2 regions of the Kitasatospora sp. NPDC023385 genome follow, and region 1 is predicted to be linked to the other one. Evidence: riboswitches for the same ligand, from Rfam matches in the RefSeq annotation. Region 1 holds a riboswitch; the other holds the start of a gene.
What was found. A riboswitch is a leader RNA that binds a small molecule or an ion and turns the genes downstream of it on or off. The one in region 1 is predicted to bind glycine.
Positions count from the first base shown of each region.

Region 2: it holds a riboswitch for glycine, as region 1 does, so the genes downstream of both, gcvP (aminomethyl-transferring glycine dehydrogenase) here and gcvT (glycine cleavage system aminomethyltransferase GcvT) in region 1, are expected to answer to the same signal.

Region 1 is NZ_JBVOOL010000016.1:114,420-120,905, forward strand. Features, by position in the region: gene glyA (serine hydroxymethyltransferase) at 1-7, opposite strand, end outside; gene gcvH (glycine cleavage system protein GcvH) at 87-461, opposite strand; gene gcvT (glycine cleavage system aminomethyltransferase GcvT) at 558-1,679, opposite strand; glycine riboswitch at 1,910-2,013, opposite strand; gene AC0B61_RS24445 (enhanced serine sensitivity protein SseB C-terminal domain-containing protein) at 2,222-3,034, shown strand; gene AC0B61_RS24450 (enhanced serine sensitivity protein SseB C-terminal domain-containing protein) at 3,153-4,100, shown strand; gene AC0B61_RS24455 (ABC transporter permease) at 4,547-5,536, shown strand; gene AC0B61_RS24460 (ABC transporter substrate-binding protein) at 5,593-6,486, shown strand, end outside.
Region 2 is NZ_JBVOOL010000013.1:231,930-238,415, reverse strand. Features, by position in the region: gene AC0B61_RS21950 (DNA polymerase IV) at 1-1,419, shown strand, start outside; gene AC0B61_RS21945 (MFS transporter) at 1,594-3,090, opposite strand; gene AC0B61_RS21940 (PRC and DUF2382 domain-containing protein) at 3,266-4,342, opposite strand; glycine riboswitch at 4,566-4,669, shown strand; glycine riboswitch at 4,671-4,803, shown strand; gene gcvP (aminomethyl-transferring glycine dehydrogenase) at 4,908-6,486, shown strand, end outside.

The sequences.
Region 1 (6,486 bases):
CCGTCATGGTGTGGTCTTCCCAGGGGAGGAGAGGGGAGGGACGGTGGGGCGGGCCGACGCGCGCGGCCCGCCCGGACACGAGCGGGTCAGGCCTTGATGAAGGCGTCGTACTCGTCCGCGCTGAGCAGCGTGCCGGTGGACTCCACGCGCACCTTGAACAGCCAGCCGCCCTCGAAGGGGGCGCTGTTGACCAGGCCGTTGTCGTCCACGACGTCCTGGTTGGTCTCGACGACCTCGCCGGTCACCGGGGAGTACAGGTCGCTGACCGACTTGGTGGACTCCAGCTCGCCGCAGGTGTCGCCCGCCGTCACGGTGTCGCCGACCTCGGGCAGCTGCACGTAGACGATGTCACCGAGCGCGTCGGCGGCGTGCTTGGTGATGCCGATCGTGGAGACACCGTCCACGGGGGCGGTCAGCCACTCGTGCTCTTCGGTGTACTGCAGGTGCTGGGGGTTGCTCATGGCGTCATTCTCCAGGATGGGAAGCGGGTACGGCGAAGCGGGCCGCCGCGTGGACGGCTTCGACGTGCGGGAACGGGAAAAGGGGGGCGGCCGGCCTCAGCGGGCGCGCTTGTAGAACGGCAGCGCCACGACCCGCACCGGCTCGTGCTTGCCGCGCACGTCCACCGCGACGGTGGTGCCGGGGGCGGCGTGCTCCGCGTCGACGTAGGCCATCGCGATCGGCTGCCCCAGCGTCGGGGACGGCGCGCCGGAGGTGATCCGGCCGATCGGGGCGCCGTCGGCGGAGACCACGGTGTACTCGGCGCGCGGGACGCGCTTGCCCTCGGAGACCAGGCCGACCAGCACCCGCGGCGGGTTGCCCTCCGCCGCGGCGGCGGCCTGCTCCAGCGCCTTGCGGCCGACGAACGCGCCGTCGTTGGTGGTCTTGTCGAAGCGGACGACCCGGCCCAGACCCGCGTCGAACGGGGTGAGGTCGGTGGACAGCTCGTGCCCGTACAGCGGCATGCCCGCCTCCAGGCGCAGCGTGTCGCGGCAGGACAGGCCGCACGGGATCAGGCCGCGGCCCTCGCCGGCGGCGGTCAGCGCCTGCCAGATGCCCTCGGCGTCGACCGGGTGGCAGAAGATCTCGAAGCCGTCCTCGCCGGTGTAGCCGGTGCGGGCGAGCAGCACGTCGCGGCCGGCCACCTGCGCCGGGAGGATCGCGTAGTACTTCAGGCCGGGCAGGTCGGCGTCGGTGGTGTCGGCGAGGATCGCGGTGGCCTCCGGGCCCTGGACGGCGATCAGCGCGTAGGTGTCGCGGTCGTCGGTGACGACGGCGTCGAAGCCCTTGGCGCGGGCGATCAGCTCGTCGAGGACCAGCTGGGCGTTGGAGGCGTTGGCGACGACCAGGAAGGCGTCCTCGCGCAGGCGGTAGACGATCAGGTCGTCCAGGATGCCGCCGTCCTCGGCGCAGATCATGGTGTAGCGGGCGCGCAGCACGCCCAGCGCGGAGACGAAGCCGACCAGCGCGTGGTCCAGCATCTCGCCGGCCTGCGGGCCGGTGACGGTGATCTCGCCCATGTGCGAGAGGTCGAACAGACCGGCCTTGGTGCGGACGGCGAGGTGTTCCTCGCGCTCGCTCCCGTAACGCAGCGGCATGTCCCAGCCGGCGAAGTCGGTCATGGTCGCGCCGAGGGCGCGGTGCAGCGCGTCGAGCGCGGTCAGGCGGAGGGACGACATGGCCAGGAACTCCTCGGTCGGGGCACTCAGGGGTGCACGCGCCGGACCGGACCCGCTGGGGACCGACCCCTGCGCGCGGGCATGCGGCGGCGTGGGTCTCCCCATCTGTCGTCGAACCTGAGAGCTTCACCGCCGCGCGGCCCGCAGCTGTTTCCAGCATCGGGCACAGCATGGCGGCTTGCACCGTGGGTGGGCGCGCGACAGGGCCGCGCGCCGCTTTCCAGATGTGCCTAACCCGTGCGGTAGGGGGGCCTGAGAGATTCCGGGGAGGACTTGCTCCTTCGGCGCCGGCTGTGCCGCCGAGCGGCACTCCGGGCTCTCCCGCGCGGGTTCGAGCGGCCGGTATGGAGTTGTGGGGGCCCGCGGCGCATGCCGTCGGACGCGCACATCATGGCACGTCCGGGACGAGGAGGGGAGAGGGGGCCCGGTCACACGGCGGCGGACCGAACAGCAGCCCTAAGGAAGGGGCCCCGGGGCCCTAGACTGCTGCGCGTCGGCGCAGCAGTGGGCGGCCGACCGGCAGAGGGCGGAATCGGCGGCGCATGGGGTACCCGGTGGAGCAGCAGCAGGGGTGGGGCGGTCCGGAGCAGGCCCCGACGGGCGGCACCTGGCCGGCCAACGAACTGGAGCAGGTGCTGACCGCCGCCCTGGGCGACCCGGGCGCGACGCCGCGGGTCATCGAGGTGCTGGCCCGCAGCCAGGTGTGGGTGCCGCTGCCGGCCGGAGCCGACCCGCAGGGGCAGGCACTGGACCTGCCGACCATCGAGCTGGCCGGCGAGCCGTACGTGCCGGTGTTCTCCTCACAGGAGGTGTTCCTGCAGCAGGCGCCGGGGATGGCGTTCGCGATCGCGCCGGTCTGGGAGTTCGCCCGCGGACTGCCGCTGGGCGTGGGCATCGCGGTGAACCCGGAGGCGGCGGTGGGCATCCCGGTGCCGCCGCAGGGCGTGGCCGAGCTGCGCCGCGGCCCGCGGCAGGACCGCTGGGAGGGCGCGGACGGCGCGGACGGCCAGGCGGCGCCGACCGGCGGCCGGGTGGCGCTGCGCGAGCCGGTGCCGGGCGAGGACCCGGAGCACTTCCTGGCCGCCTGCCGGGCCGAACTGTCGGCACTGCCCGGAGTGTTGACCGCGCGCAGGGCGCTGGCCAGCATCGAGGGCGAGCCGACGGTGATGTTCGTGGGCGTCCAGTTGGACCCGACGGCCCCGGCCGACCCGGCCGCGGTGAACGACGCGCTCGGCCGAGCCCTGGGAACCGCGCCGCTGCCGGGCGGCGTCCACCTCGTACTGCTCGACCTCGCCGACGACCCGGTGGTCGAGTGGCTGCTCACCCAGGTCATGCCCTTCTACGCGCGGGCGTGAGCCGGGGGTTCGTATCACAGGCACGTCGCCGTGGCGGTGGCCGGTGCCGCGCCATAGGGTGCGTGCAGACGGCTGACGGGCCGGCGGTCCGAGGAAAGAGGCGCGGCGAGGTGGGCGCATGAGTGCGGGAACGGGAGCGGGCGGGGTGCCAGGGCCCTGGGGCCAGGCACCGGCCGGGCACCCGGGAGCGGATCCGGCCGTGCTGGAGCACGCCCTGCGCGACGTCGCGCCGGAGCGCTACGACGCGTACGAGCGGCTGCTGCACGCGCTGGCGGACGGCCGGGTCTGGATGCTGCTCTGGCACGGCACGCCCGGCAGCCCCGACGCGCAGTACGGGAACATGGAGATCAGCGGCCACGGCTACGCGCCGGCCGTCACCTCGTCCGAGCAGCTGGCCGCCTCCGGCTGGGCCCGGGCCCACGAGGTCATCTCCGGCCGGGAGGTCGCCGCGGCGCTGTACCGCACCCGCTGGGGCCTGTGGCTCAACCCGCACGCGCCCGGCGGCGGCGTCGGCGTGCCCTGGGCGGATCTGCGGCGGATCGCCGCGGGCCTGGACCGGCTGCCGGCCGGCCCGCTGAAGCTGAGCGAGCCGCAGGTCAACGCCCAGCAGTTCTTCGCGCTGCTGGAGCGGCAGGCCGGCGAGGTGCGCGCGGTGCGGGCACTGCGCCGGGCCTGGGTGCAGCCGGCGGTGGGGGAGCCGTACCTGGCGATCGGCCTGGACCTGTACGAGAGTTCGCCGCCGGCGGTGGAGGCGGTGCGCGCGCTGATGCAGCGGGCGATCGCGGTGGCCCCGGAGGGGCTGGCGGTGTCGACGGTGGCGATGTCGGACGAGTACGACCCGGTGGCGCTGTGGATGCGCGCCAACTCGCGCCCGTTCTTCGACCGGGAGGCGGGCCGCCCGGCGACCGGCCCGTACCCGCCGGTGCCGCCGCCCGCGTACCCGGGGCAGTCCATGTCGGGGCAGCCGACGCCGGGGTGGTCCTACGGGACGCAGCCGCCCGCGCAGGGCTGGCAGCAGCAGCCGCAGCCGCCGCAGCGGCCGTGGCCCGGATATCCGGGGCGCTGACCGCCAGGTCTTTTTCCGCGAAGCCGACTTGATTGTCCATCAAGTCGGCTTCGATGCGTTCCGGACGAATTCCCGATTCGTGTACCCGAAGATCTTGACATGCCTGTTACAGCCATGTGAAGAGGGATATGCCGGCGGGCGGCGACGTGCATGCCTGCAGATCACAGTTGGGCATCTCTCGGTTGTCAGGTCTGGCGTAAGCCAGTTCGCATGGCAGAGAGTTCTGCGCAACGCACCGCACGTACTGGAACCCCACAAAGGTGAGCGCGCGTGCCGACCACCCGCCCACGCGAAGCCCATCCCGCGTGACGGCAGTGCCTGTGCACGACGCACTGCCGCGAACACCCGTTCCTCCTAAGCACCTTTCGCACGTCCGCAGCCGCACCGCCGAAGCCGGCGACCGGCACCCGTGGGCCGGCCACCGTCGGCGAGGGGACCAACTGACCATGACCGCATCCGTGACCACCGCCGGGAACGAGCCGGAGGCAGCCGCCGCCGCGAGCCCGGCCAAGACGATCGAGGGCCGCTCCCTCGGTCGGATCGCCTGGACCCGCTTCAAGCGGGACAAGGCCGCCGTCGCCGGCGGCGTCGTGGTGATCCTGCTGATCCTGCTCGCCGTACTGGCCAAGCCGATCGAGTCGGCGTTCGGCCTCGACCCGGACGCCCTCCACCAGGACCTCCTGGACGCCGACCTCGGCGGCCTGCCGTTCGGCGACTGGGGCGGCATGAGCGGGGACCACCTGCTCGGCGTCGACCCGCTGCAGGGCCGCGACCTGCTCACCCGCGTCATCGAGGGGTCCTGGGTCTCCCTGCTGGTCGCCTTCGGCGCGACCCTGCTGTCCAACACCATCGGCACCGTGCTCGGCATCATGGCCGGCTACTACGGCGGCTGGGTGGACACCCTGATCAGCCGGGTCATGGACGTCTTCCTGGCGTTCCCGCTGCTGCTCTTCGCCATCGCGATCTCGACCTCGCTGCAGGGCGGCGCGTTCGGCCTGCACGGCCTGCCGCTGCACATGCTGGTCCTGATCTTCGTGATCGGCTTCTTCAACTGGCCCTACATGGGCCGGATCGTGCGCGGACAGACGCTCTCCCTGCGCGAGCGGGAGTTCGTCCACGCGGCCCGGAGCCTGGGAGCCCGCGGCCCGTTCATCCTGTTCAAGGAGCTGCTGCCCAACCTGGTCGGTCCGATCCTGGTCTACTCGACCCTGCTGATCCCGACCAACATCCTCTTCGAGGCCGGGCTGAGCTTCCTCGGCGTCGGCATCCAGCCCCCGCAGGCCTCCTGGGGCGGCATGCTCCAGGACGCGATCCGGTACTACCAGGTGGACCCCCAGTACATGGTGGTCCCCGGTCTGGCGATCTTCATCACCGTGCTCGCCTTCAACCTGCTCGGCGACGGGCTGCGTGACGCCCTCGATCCCAAGAGCAACTGACACCCAGCGTCGGAACCCTCCACCGCCTCCACATCCTCAAGGGGTTGATCTCACCCATGCGCAGGTCCCGTACCGTCGCACTGACCGCGGCGGCCGCCGCCGCGGTCCTGGTCGTCACCGGCTGTTCCAGCTCGTCCAAGAGCGGTGACGCGTCCTCGTCGTCCTCCGCCTCGGGCGGCGGAGCCAACGCGGCCACCAAGAACATCGTCAACGCCTCGGACAAGAAGGGCGGGACGGTCACCTTCGAGATGAAGGGCACCCCGGACTCGCTCGACCCGGGCAACACGTACTACGCGTACATCTACAACTTCTCCCGCCTGTACGCCCGCCCGCTCACCACCTTCAACCCGGCCGCGGGCGAGGACGGCAACAAGCTCGTCCCGGACCTCGCCGAGTCCATGGGCCAGCCCAGCGCGGACGGCCTGACCTGGACGTACAAGCTGCGCGCGGGCCTGAAGTACGACGACGGCACCCCGATCACCTCGAAGGACGTCAAGTACGCCGTCGAGCGCTCCAACTTCGCGCCGGACGTGAACTCCAACGGCCCGACCTACTTCCACGACCTGCTGGTCGACAACGACACGCCGTACGCGGGCCCGTACAAGGACAAGACCGGCGACCTGCACGCGATCGAGACGCCGGACGACACCACGGTCGTCTTCCACCTGAAGCACCCGTTCGCGGACTTCGACTACCTGGTCAGCGCCCCGCAGACCGCGCCGGTCCCGCAGGCCAAGGACACCGGTGCCGACTACGTCAAGCACATCGTGTCCTCGGGCTCCTTCAAGTTCGAGTCCTACGAGGACGGCAAGCAGGCCGTCCTGGTGCCCAACACCAACTGGGACAAGAGCACCGACCCGATCCGGAAGCAGCTGCCGGACAAGATCCTGCTCAAGATGAACATCGACCAGGCCACCATCGACAAGGACCTGCTGGCCGGCAACGCCCAG
Region 2 (6,486 bases), on a different contig from region 1:
CCGAGCATCATCCACCTCGACATGGACGCCTTCTTCGCGGCGGTGGAGCAGGCGGCCAAGCCGAGCCTGCGCGGCAAACCGGTGATCGTCGGCGGGCTCGGCGGGCGCGGCGTCGTCTCCACGGCCTCGTACGAGGCACGGAAGTTCGGGGTGCACTCGGCGCTGCCGATGGCGCAGGCGCGTCGGCTCTGCCCCAACGCGGCCTTCCTGGCGGGCCGGTTCGAGGCCTACCGGCAGGTCAGCGAGATCGTGATGGCCCTGCTGCGCGAGCTGTCGCCGCTGGTGCAGCCGCTGAGCCTGGACGAGGCCTTCGTGGATCTGGAGGCCGGGCCGTACGGTCCGGTGCTGGCGGAGGCGGACCACGAGACCGGCGAGCGGCTGGTGCTCGCGCTGGCGGAGGACCTGCGTGCGGACATCCAGCGGCTGACCGGGCTGACCGGCTCGGTCGGCGCGGCCGGATCCAAGCTGATGGCCAAGGTCGCCTCCGAGAAGGCCAAGCCGGACGGCCTGGTGCTGATCGAGCCCGGGCAGGAGCGGGCCGTGCTGGGGCCGATGCCGGTACGGGCGCTGCCCGGGATCGGGCCGGCCACCGAGCAGGTGCTGCGGCGGGCCGGGCTGACCACCGTGGCCGACCTCGCCGACGCCGGGGAGGCGGAACTGGTCCAGCTGCTCGGGCGGGCGCACGGCGCCGGGATCCACCAGATGTCGATAGGGCTCGATGAGCGGCCCGTGGTGGCCGACCAGGACGCCAAGTCCGTCTCGGTGGAGGACACCTACGAGGTGGACCTGGCCGACCGCGAGCGGGTGCTGCGCGAGGTGGACGCGCTGGCCGCCCGGTGCGTGCGGCGGCTGCGGGCGGCCGGGCGCTCGGGGCGGACGGTGGTGCTCAAGGTCCGGCGCTTCGACTTCTCGACGCTGACCCGCTCGGAAACGCTCGGCGGGCCCACCGACGACGAGGCGGTGATCACCACGACCGCACGCCGGCTGGCCGAGCAGGTCGACATCACCGGCGGCGTCCGGCTGCTCGGCGTCGGTGTCGCCCAACTCGCCGACTACACGCAGGAGGACCTGTTCGCGCAGGCCCTGCGGGAGGAGGCCGCGGAGCACCTCGTGGCGGGCGCCGAGGCCGAGGAGGGCGAGGAGGAGCCGGAGGCCGTCGTGGTGCGGCGCTGGCTGCCCGGGCAGGACGTCCGGCATGCCGAGTTCGGGCCGGGCTGGGTTCAGGGCAGCGGCGTCGGGAGGGTCACCGTACGGTTCGAGACGCCGTGGAGCGGGCCGGGGCGGGTGCGGACCTTCGCGGTGGACGACCCGGCACTCGAACCCTCCCGGCCACTGCCGCTGCGCCGGGAGGAGGGCGAGGCTCCCGCTGCGGACGACGGCTCCGGCGCGGACGGCGGCGGGTCGGGCCAGGGGGGCTGAGGTGCGAGGGGGTGCGCGCGAGGGGGCTGAGAAACGAAAACGGCCCCACCCGGTGGGGGATACCGGGTGGAGCCGCATCACCGTGCCGGTCCCCGTACGGTCGTGATGCCCTCACGGCGTACGGAGGCCCGGGCCCCCGCGCCCTGTCCCTGGGCGCGGGGGCCGGACGCCTCGTCAGGCGTCGGTCTTGACCAGCTTGTCGCTGGAGTCCTGCGGGGCCGAGCCGTCGACGACCGTGGAGAGGGCGTCGGTCTTGGTGGCGCGGATCAGGAACGGGACGACACCGGCGATCACGCAGACCACGGCCGCGGTCCAGAACGCGTGCTTGTAGGCGTCCAGGGTGGGCAGCGAGAGCGGGATCTGCGGCGGCAGCTTCATGGTGTCGCCGGTCAGGATGGCGGCCATGACGGCGGTGCCGATCGCCCCACCGACGGTGCGCAGCACGGAGTTCATGCCGTTGGCGATGCCGCTCTGCTCGACCGGGACGGCGCCGTTGATGTAGGCCGGCATCGCGGCGAAGGCGAGGCCGACACCGAGGCCGAAGATCGCCGAGGCGGTGTAGATGTCGCCCTCGCGGCTGTGCCGCAGGGCCAGGTAGGCCATCGAGACGGCGCCGAGGACACCACCGAGGACCAGCGGCAGGCGCGGGCCGCGGCGGGCGATCAGCAGCGCGCCCAGCGGGGCGGCGACCATCGAGCCGATCGCGGACGGCAGCAGCATGACACCGGCGTGCAGGACGGTGGCCGTGAAGCCGTAGTGGGTCAGCTTCTCCGGGGTCTGGGCGAAGTTGCTGATGACCATGAAGGAGCCGTACATGCCGAAGCCGATGAGCAGGCCGGCGGTGTTGGTGAAGGCCACGGCGGGGCGGGACATCATCTTCATGTCCACCAGGGGGTGCGCGACCTTGGTCTCGATGACCCCCCAGATCAGGGCCACGACGGCGGCGACGGCGAACAGACCGAGGGTCCTGGTCGAGGTCCAGCCCCAGTGGTTGCCCTGGCTGACGGCGACCAGCAGGGCCGAGAGCCAGCCGGCCAGGGTGATCGCACCGAGCGGGTCCGCGCCACCCTCCTTGTCGGTGACCGGGTCGGACGGGACGCGGAAGGCGACCAGGGCGATCGCGATCAGGCCGAAGACCAGGCCCATCCAGAAGATCGACTTGTAGTTCCAGTGCTCCAGCAGGAGGCCGGTGGCGACCAGGCCGAGGCCGGAGCCGACGCCCATCGAGGCGCTGATGGCGGCGACGCCGCCGGTCACCTTCCGCTTGGGCAGCTCGTCGCGGACGATGCTGATCGCCAGCGGCATGACGCCACCGCCGGCGCCCTGCAGGACGCGGGCGACGACCAGCCAGGTGAAGGAGTGGGTGCTGACGGCCAGTGCCGAACCGGCGACCAGGCCCGCCAGCGAGATGAGCAGCATCGGCTTACGGCCCCGGAGGTCGCCGAAGCGGCCCAGGAGGGGAGTCAGCACGGCGGCGGACAGCAGGTTGGCGGTCATCAGCCAGGTGATGTTGGACCCGGTGACGTCCAGTTCCTTGGCCAGCGAGGGCAGGATCGGGACGACCGCGGTCTGCACCACGCTGAACGACAGCATCGCCAGGATGAGGGCCGGCAGGACCCGGGCGCTGCTCTGCTTCTCGGCCGCGGTGGTGGGCTGGGGTGCCTCACTCACGGTTGCTTCCTCCCGTACATAGTGAATGAACTGAAGTAACCATGCGGGAAATACTTCAGAGTGTCAAATATCGAGTGGTTAAGGTTTGGCAAAGGGGGAAAGGGCGGCGCCGGCGGCGGGTTCGGGCACGCCGAAGGACCCCGGCCGCGGTGGCCGGGGTCCTGGGGTGGGAGAGTCAGACCAGGGGGCGCAGGGCGTCCGCGTGGGACGAGGCCGGTGCCGGGGTGGTGGAGGCCGGGGGCGTGGTGGTGTCGTGCACCTCGACGTGCTCGCGGCGCAGTTCGTCCCGGATCACCTCCTCGTCGGTGTACCGCTCGACGACGAGGCGGACGCGCTCGATGGGCGTGAGGTACTTGCGGACCGCCGGGCGCTCCTCACGGAGGGTGACCTCCTCGACGGCCTCGGCGATCTCCTTCTCGGTGAGGGCGGTGCGTTCGGCCTCGCTGACCGGCACCCGCTCGACCCGGACCCTCTCGCGGACCACCGGGACGCGGCGCTCGATCTGCTCGGTCGTCACGTACTTGCGCAGCTTCGCGGTGCCCACGTTGTGCCACTCGGTGGTGATGTCCAGCCGCTCCTCGCGGCAGGTGATCTCGACCGGGTCGGCGGGGGCGGACGAGGCCGCGCCCGTGGCGGCGGCCGGGCTGATCACCGCCGGGGCCTGATGGAACCTCGGCTCCACGGCGGGCGCGGGCGCGGGGGCCGTGGCGGTGGGTGCAGGGGTGCTGAGGGTCCGCACAATGGCCTCCGTGGCGGTGCTGGTGCTGTGGTTGACGGGGGCGATCTTGGTGGTCGGCTCGGGATCGGGGGAGCGGAAGGTGGGCGGCTTGGCAGTGGCCGCGGCAGTGGCGGCGGCGGCCGGGGCGGCCGCCGCCGTGCCGAAGTCGAGATCGGGCTGGGCGGCCCGTCCGCCGTCCGCGCCGGCCTGGTGGCCGTCCACCGAGGTGTCGAGGCCGTAGTAGCGGTAGAGCTGGAGCTCCTGGGCGGGGGACAGGTGCTGGCCGACGCCGAAGTCCGGCGACTCCTTGACCAGCGACTTGTCGTACGGCACCCGGAGCTCGTCGCCGGCGAACTCGCTCGTGGTGAGCGGGACGAAGGCGTCCCGGCCGAAGATGCCGGTCCGGACGGCGGCCCACTCGGGCCGGCCGGTGGCATCGTCCAGGTACACCTCGTCGACCGTGCCGATCTTGTCTCCGTTGCGGTCGACCGCCTTGTGGCCGATGAGGTCCCGGGGGTCGATGTCGGTCTGCACTCTTTCCTCCAGTGCGCTGGGCCGCGGAAGTCCCGCAGGAAGGCGGCCGGAGCACCCGTCCCGTCCCGCCACTTCACACCAAATGCCATGAATCGGACGGGCGCGACCGGAGTGCGCCGGACGGGCCGGACGCTGCGCCGTCCGGGGGACGCGCGTAGACCGGAGGTGACGCGACGCACCCGTGATCGGAAGGCCTCCCGCTGGTACCCTGGGCGGCGACCGCAGAGCCCGCTCGGGAGAGTCTCCGATCGCGAAAAGCGCTGGTCGGAGCGCCGAAGGAGCAACTCCTCCCCGGAATCTCTCAGGCATCCGTACCGTGTGGGGTAGGTCACTCTGGAAAGCAGGGCAGGACCGTCGGCATGGGAGCCGGCGATCACCACCCTCACCGACGGTGCAAGCCGACGGAGCGCCCACGGCGCACCGTGCGGGCGAAGCTCTCAGGTCCCGATGACAGAGGGGGAGGCCTGACGGGTTCGTCCGCCAGGGCCTGATCCGCTGTCCGCAGCGGGAAGGCCGGCCGGCGTGCGCACCCCCGCCGGTCCGTGACCAGGAGGCCTCGACCACCATGAACGCCCAGCCGAACGCGGGACGCCCCACCAGCGCCTCGACCCTCACCGAGCTTGAGCTGGCCAGCCCCTTCGAGAACCGCCACATCGGCCCCGACGCCCCCGCGCAGGAGAAGATGCTGGCGTCCGTCGGCTACGGCTCGCTGGACGAGCTCGCCGTCACCGCCGTGCCCGAGGCAATCCGCTCCATCACCGGCCTGGACCTGCCCGCCGGGCGGACCGAGGCCCAGGTCCTCGCCGAGCTGCGCGAGCTGGCCGGCCGCAACCAGGTGCTCCAGCCGATGATCGGCCTGGGCTACTACGGCACCTTCACCCCGCCGGTGATCCTGCGCAACGTCATGGAGAACCCGGCCTGGTACACCGCCTACACCCCGTACCAGCCGGAGATCTCGCAGGGCCGCCTGGAGGCGCTGCTCAACTTCCAGACCCTGGTCTCCGACCTGACCGGCCTGCCGACCTCCGGCTCCTCGCTGCTGGACGAGAGCACCGCGGCCGCCGAGGCGATGGCGCTGGCCCGCCGGGTCACCAAGGTCAAGGGCGGCGTCTTCCTGGTCGACGCCGAGACCCTGCCGCAGACCATCGCGGTGATCAACACCCGTGCCGTGCCGACCGGTGTCGAGGTCGTCGTCGCCGACCTCTCCGCGGGCATCCCGGCCGAGATCGCCGAGCGCGGCGTCTTCGGCGTGCTGCTGCAGTACCCGGGCGCCACCGGCGTGGTCCGCGACCTCGCCCCGGTGATCGAGCAGGCGCACGGCCTGGGCGCGATCGTCGCCGTCGCCGCCGACCTGCTGGCGCTGACCCTTCTCAAGTCCCCGGGCTCGCTGGGCGCCGACATCGCCTGCGGCACCTCGCAGCGCTTCGGCGTGCCGATGGGCTTCGGTGGCCCGCACGCCGGCTACCTCTCGGTGCGCGCCGAGTACGCCCGCTCGCTGCCCGGCCGCCTGGTCGGCGTCTCCGTCGACGCCGACGGCAACCGCGCCTACCGCCTGGCGCTGCAGACCCGTGAGCAGCACATCCGCCGCGAGAAGGCCACCAGCAACATCTGCACCGCCCAGGTGCTGCTCGCCGTGATGGCCTCGATGTACGCCGTGTACCACGGCCCGGACGGCCTGGCCGACATCGCGCGCCGCACCCACCGCTACGCCGCCGCCCTCGCCGAGGGCCTGCGGGCCGGCGGCGTCGAGCTGCTGCACGGCGAGTTCTTCGACACCGTCACCGCCGTCGTTCCGGGCCGCGCCGCCGAGATCGCCGCCGCCGCCCGCGCCAACGGCATCAACGTGTACCAGGACGGCGAGGACCGGATCTCCGTCTCCACCGACGAGACCACCACCCGCGAGCACCTGGCCGGCGTCTGGGCCGCCTTCGGCGTGCCGGCGGTCGAGGCGGCCGAGGACGCCGAGGCGCTGCCCGCCGCGCTGCTGCGCGAGGACGAGTACCTGACCCACCCCGTCTTCCACAGCCACCGCTCGGAGACCGCCATGCTGCGCTACCTGCGCCGCCTGTCGGACCGGGACTACGCGCTGGACCGCGGCATGATCCCGCTGGGCTCCTGCACCATGAAGCTCAACGCGACCACCG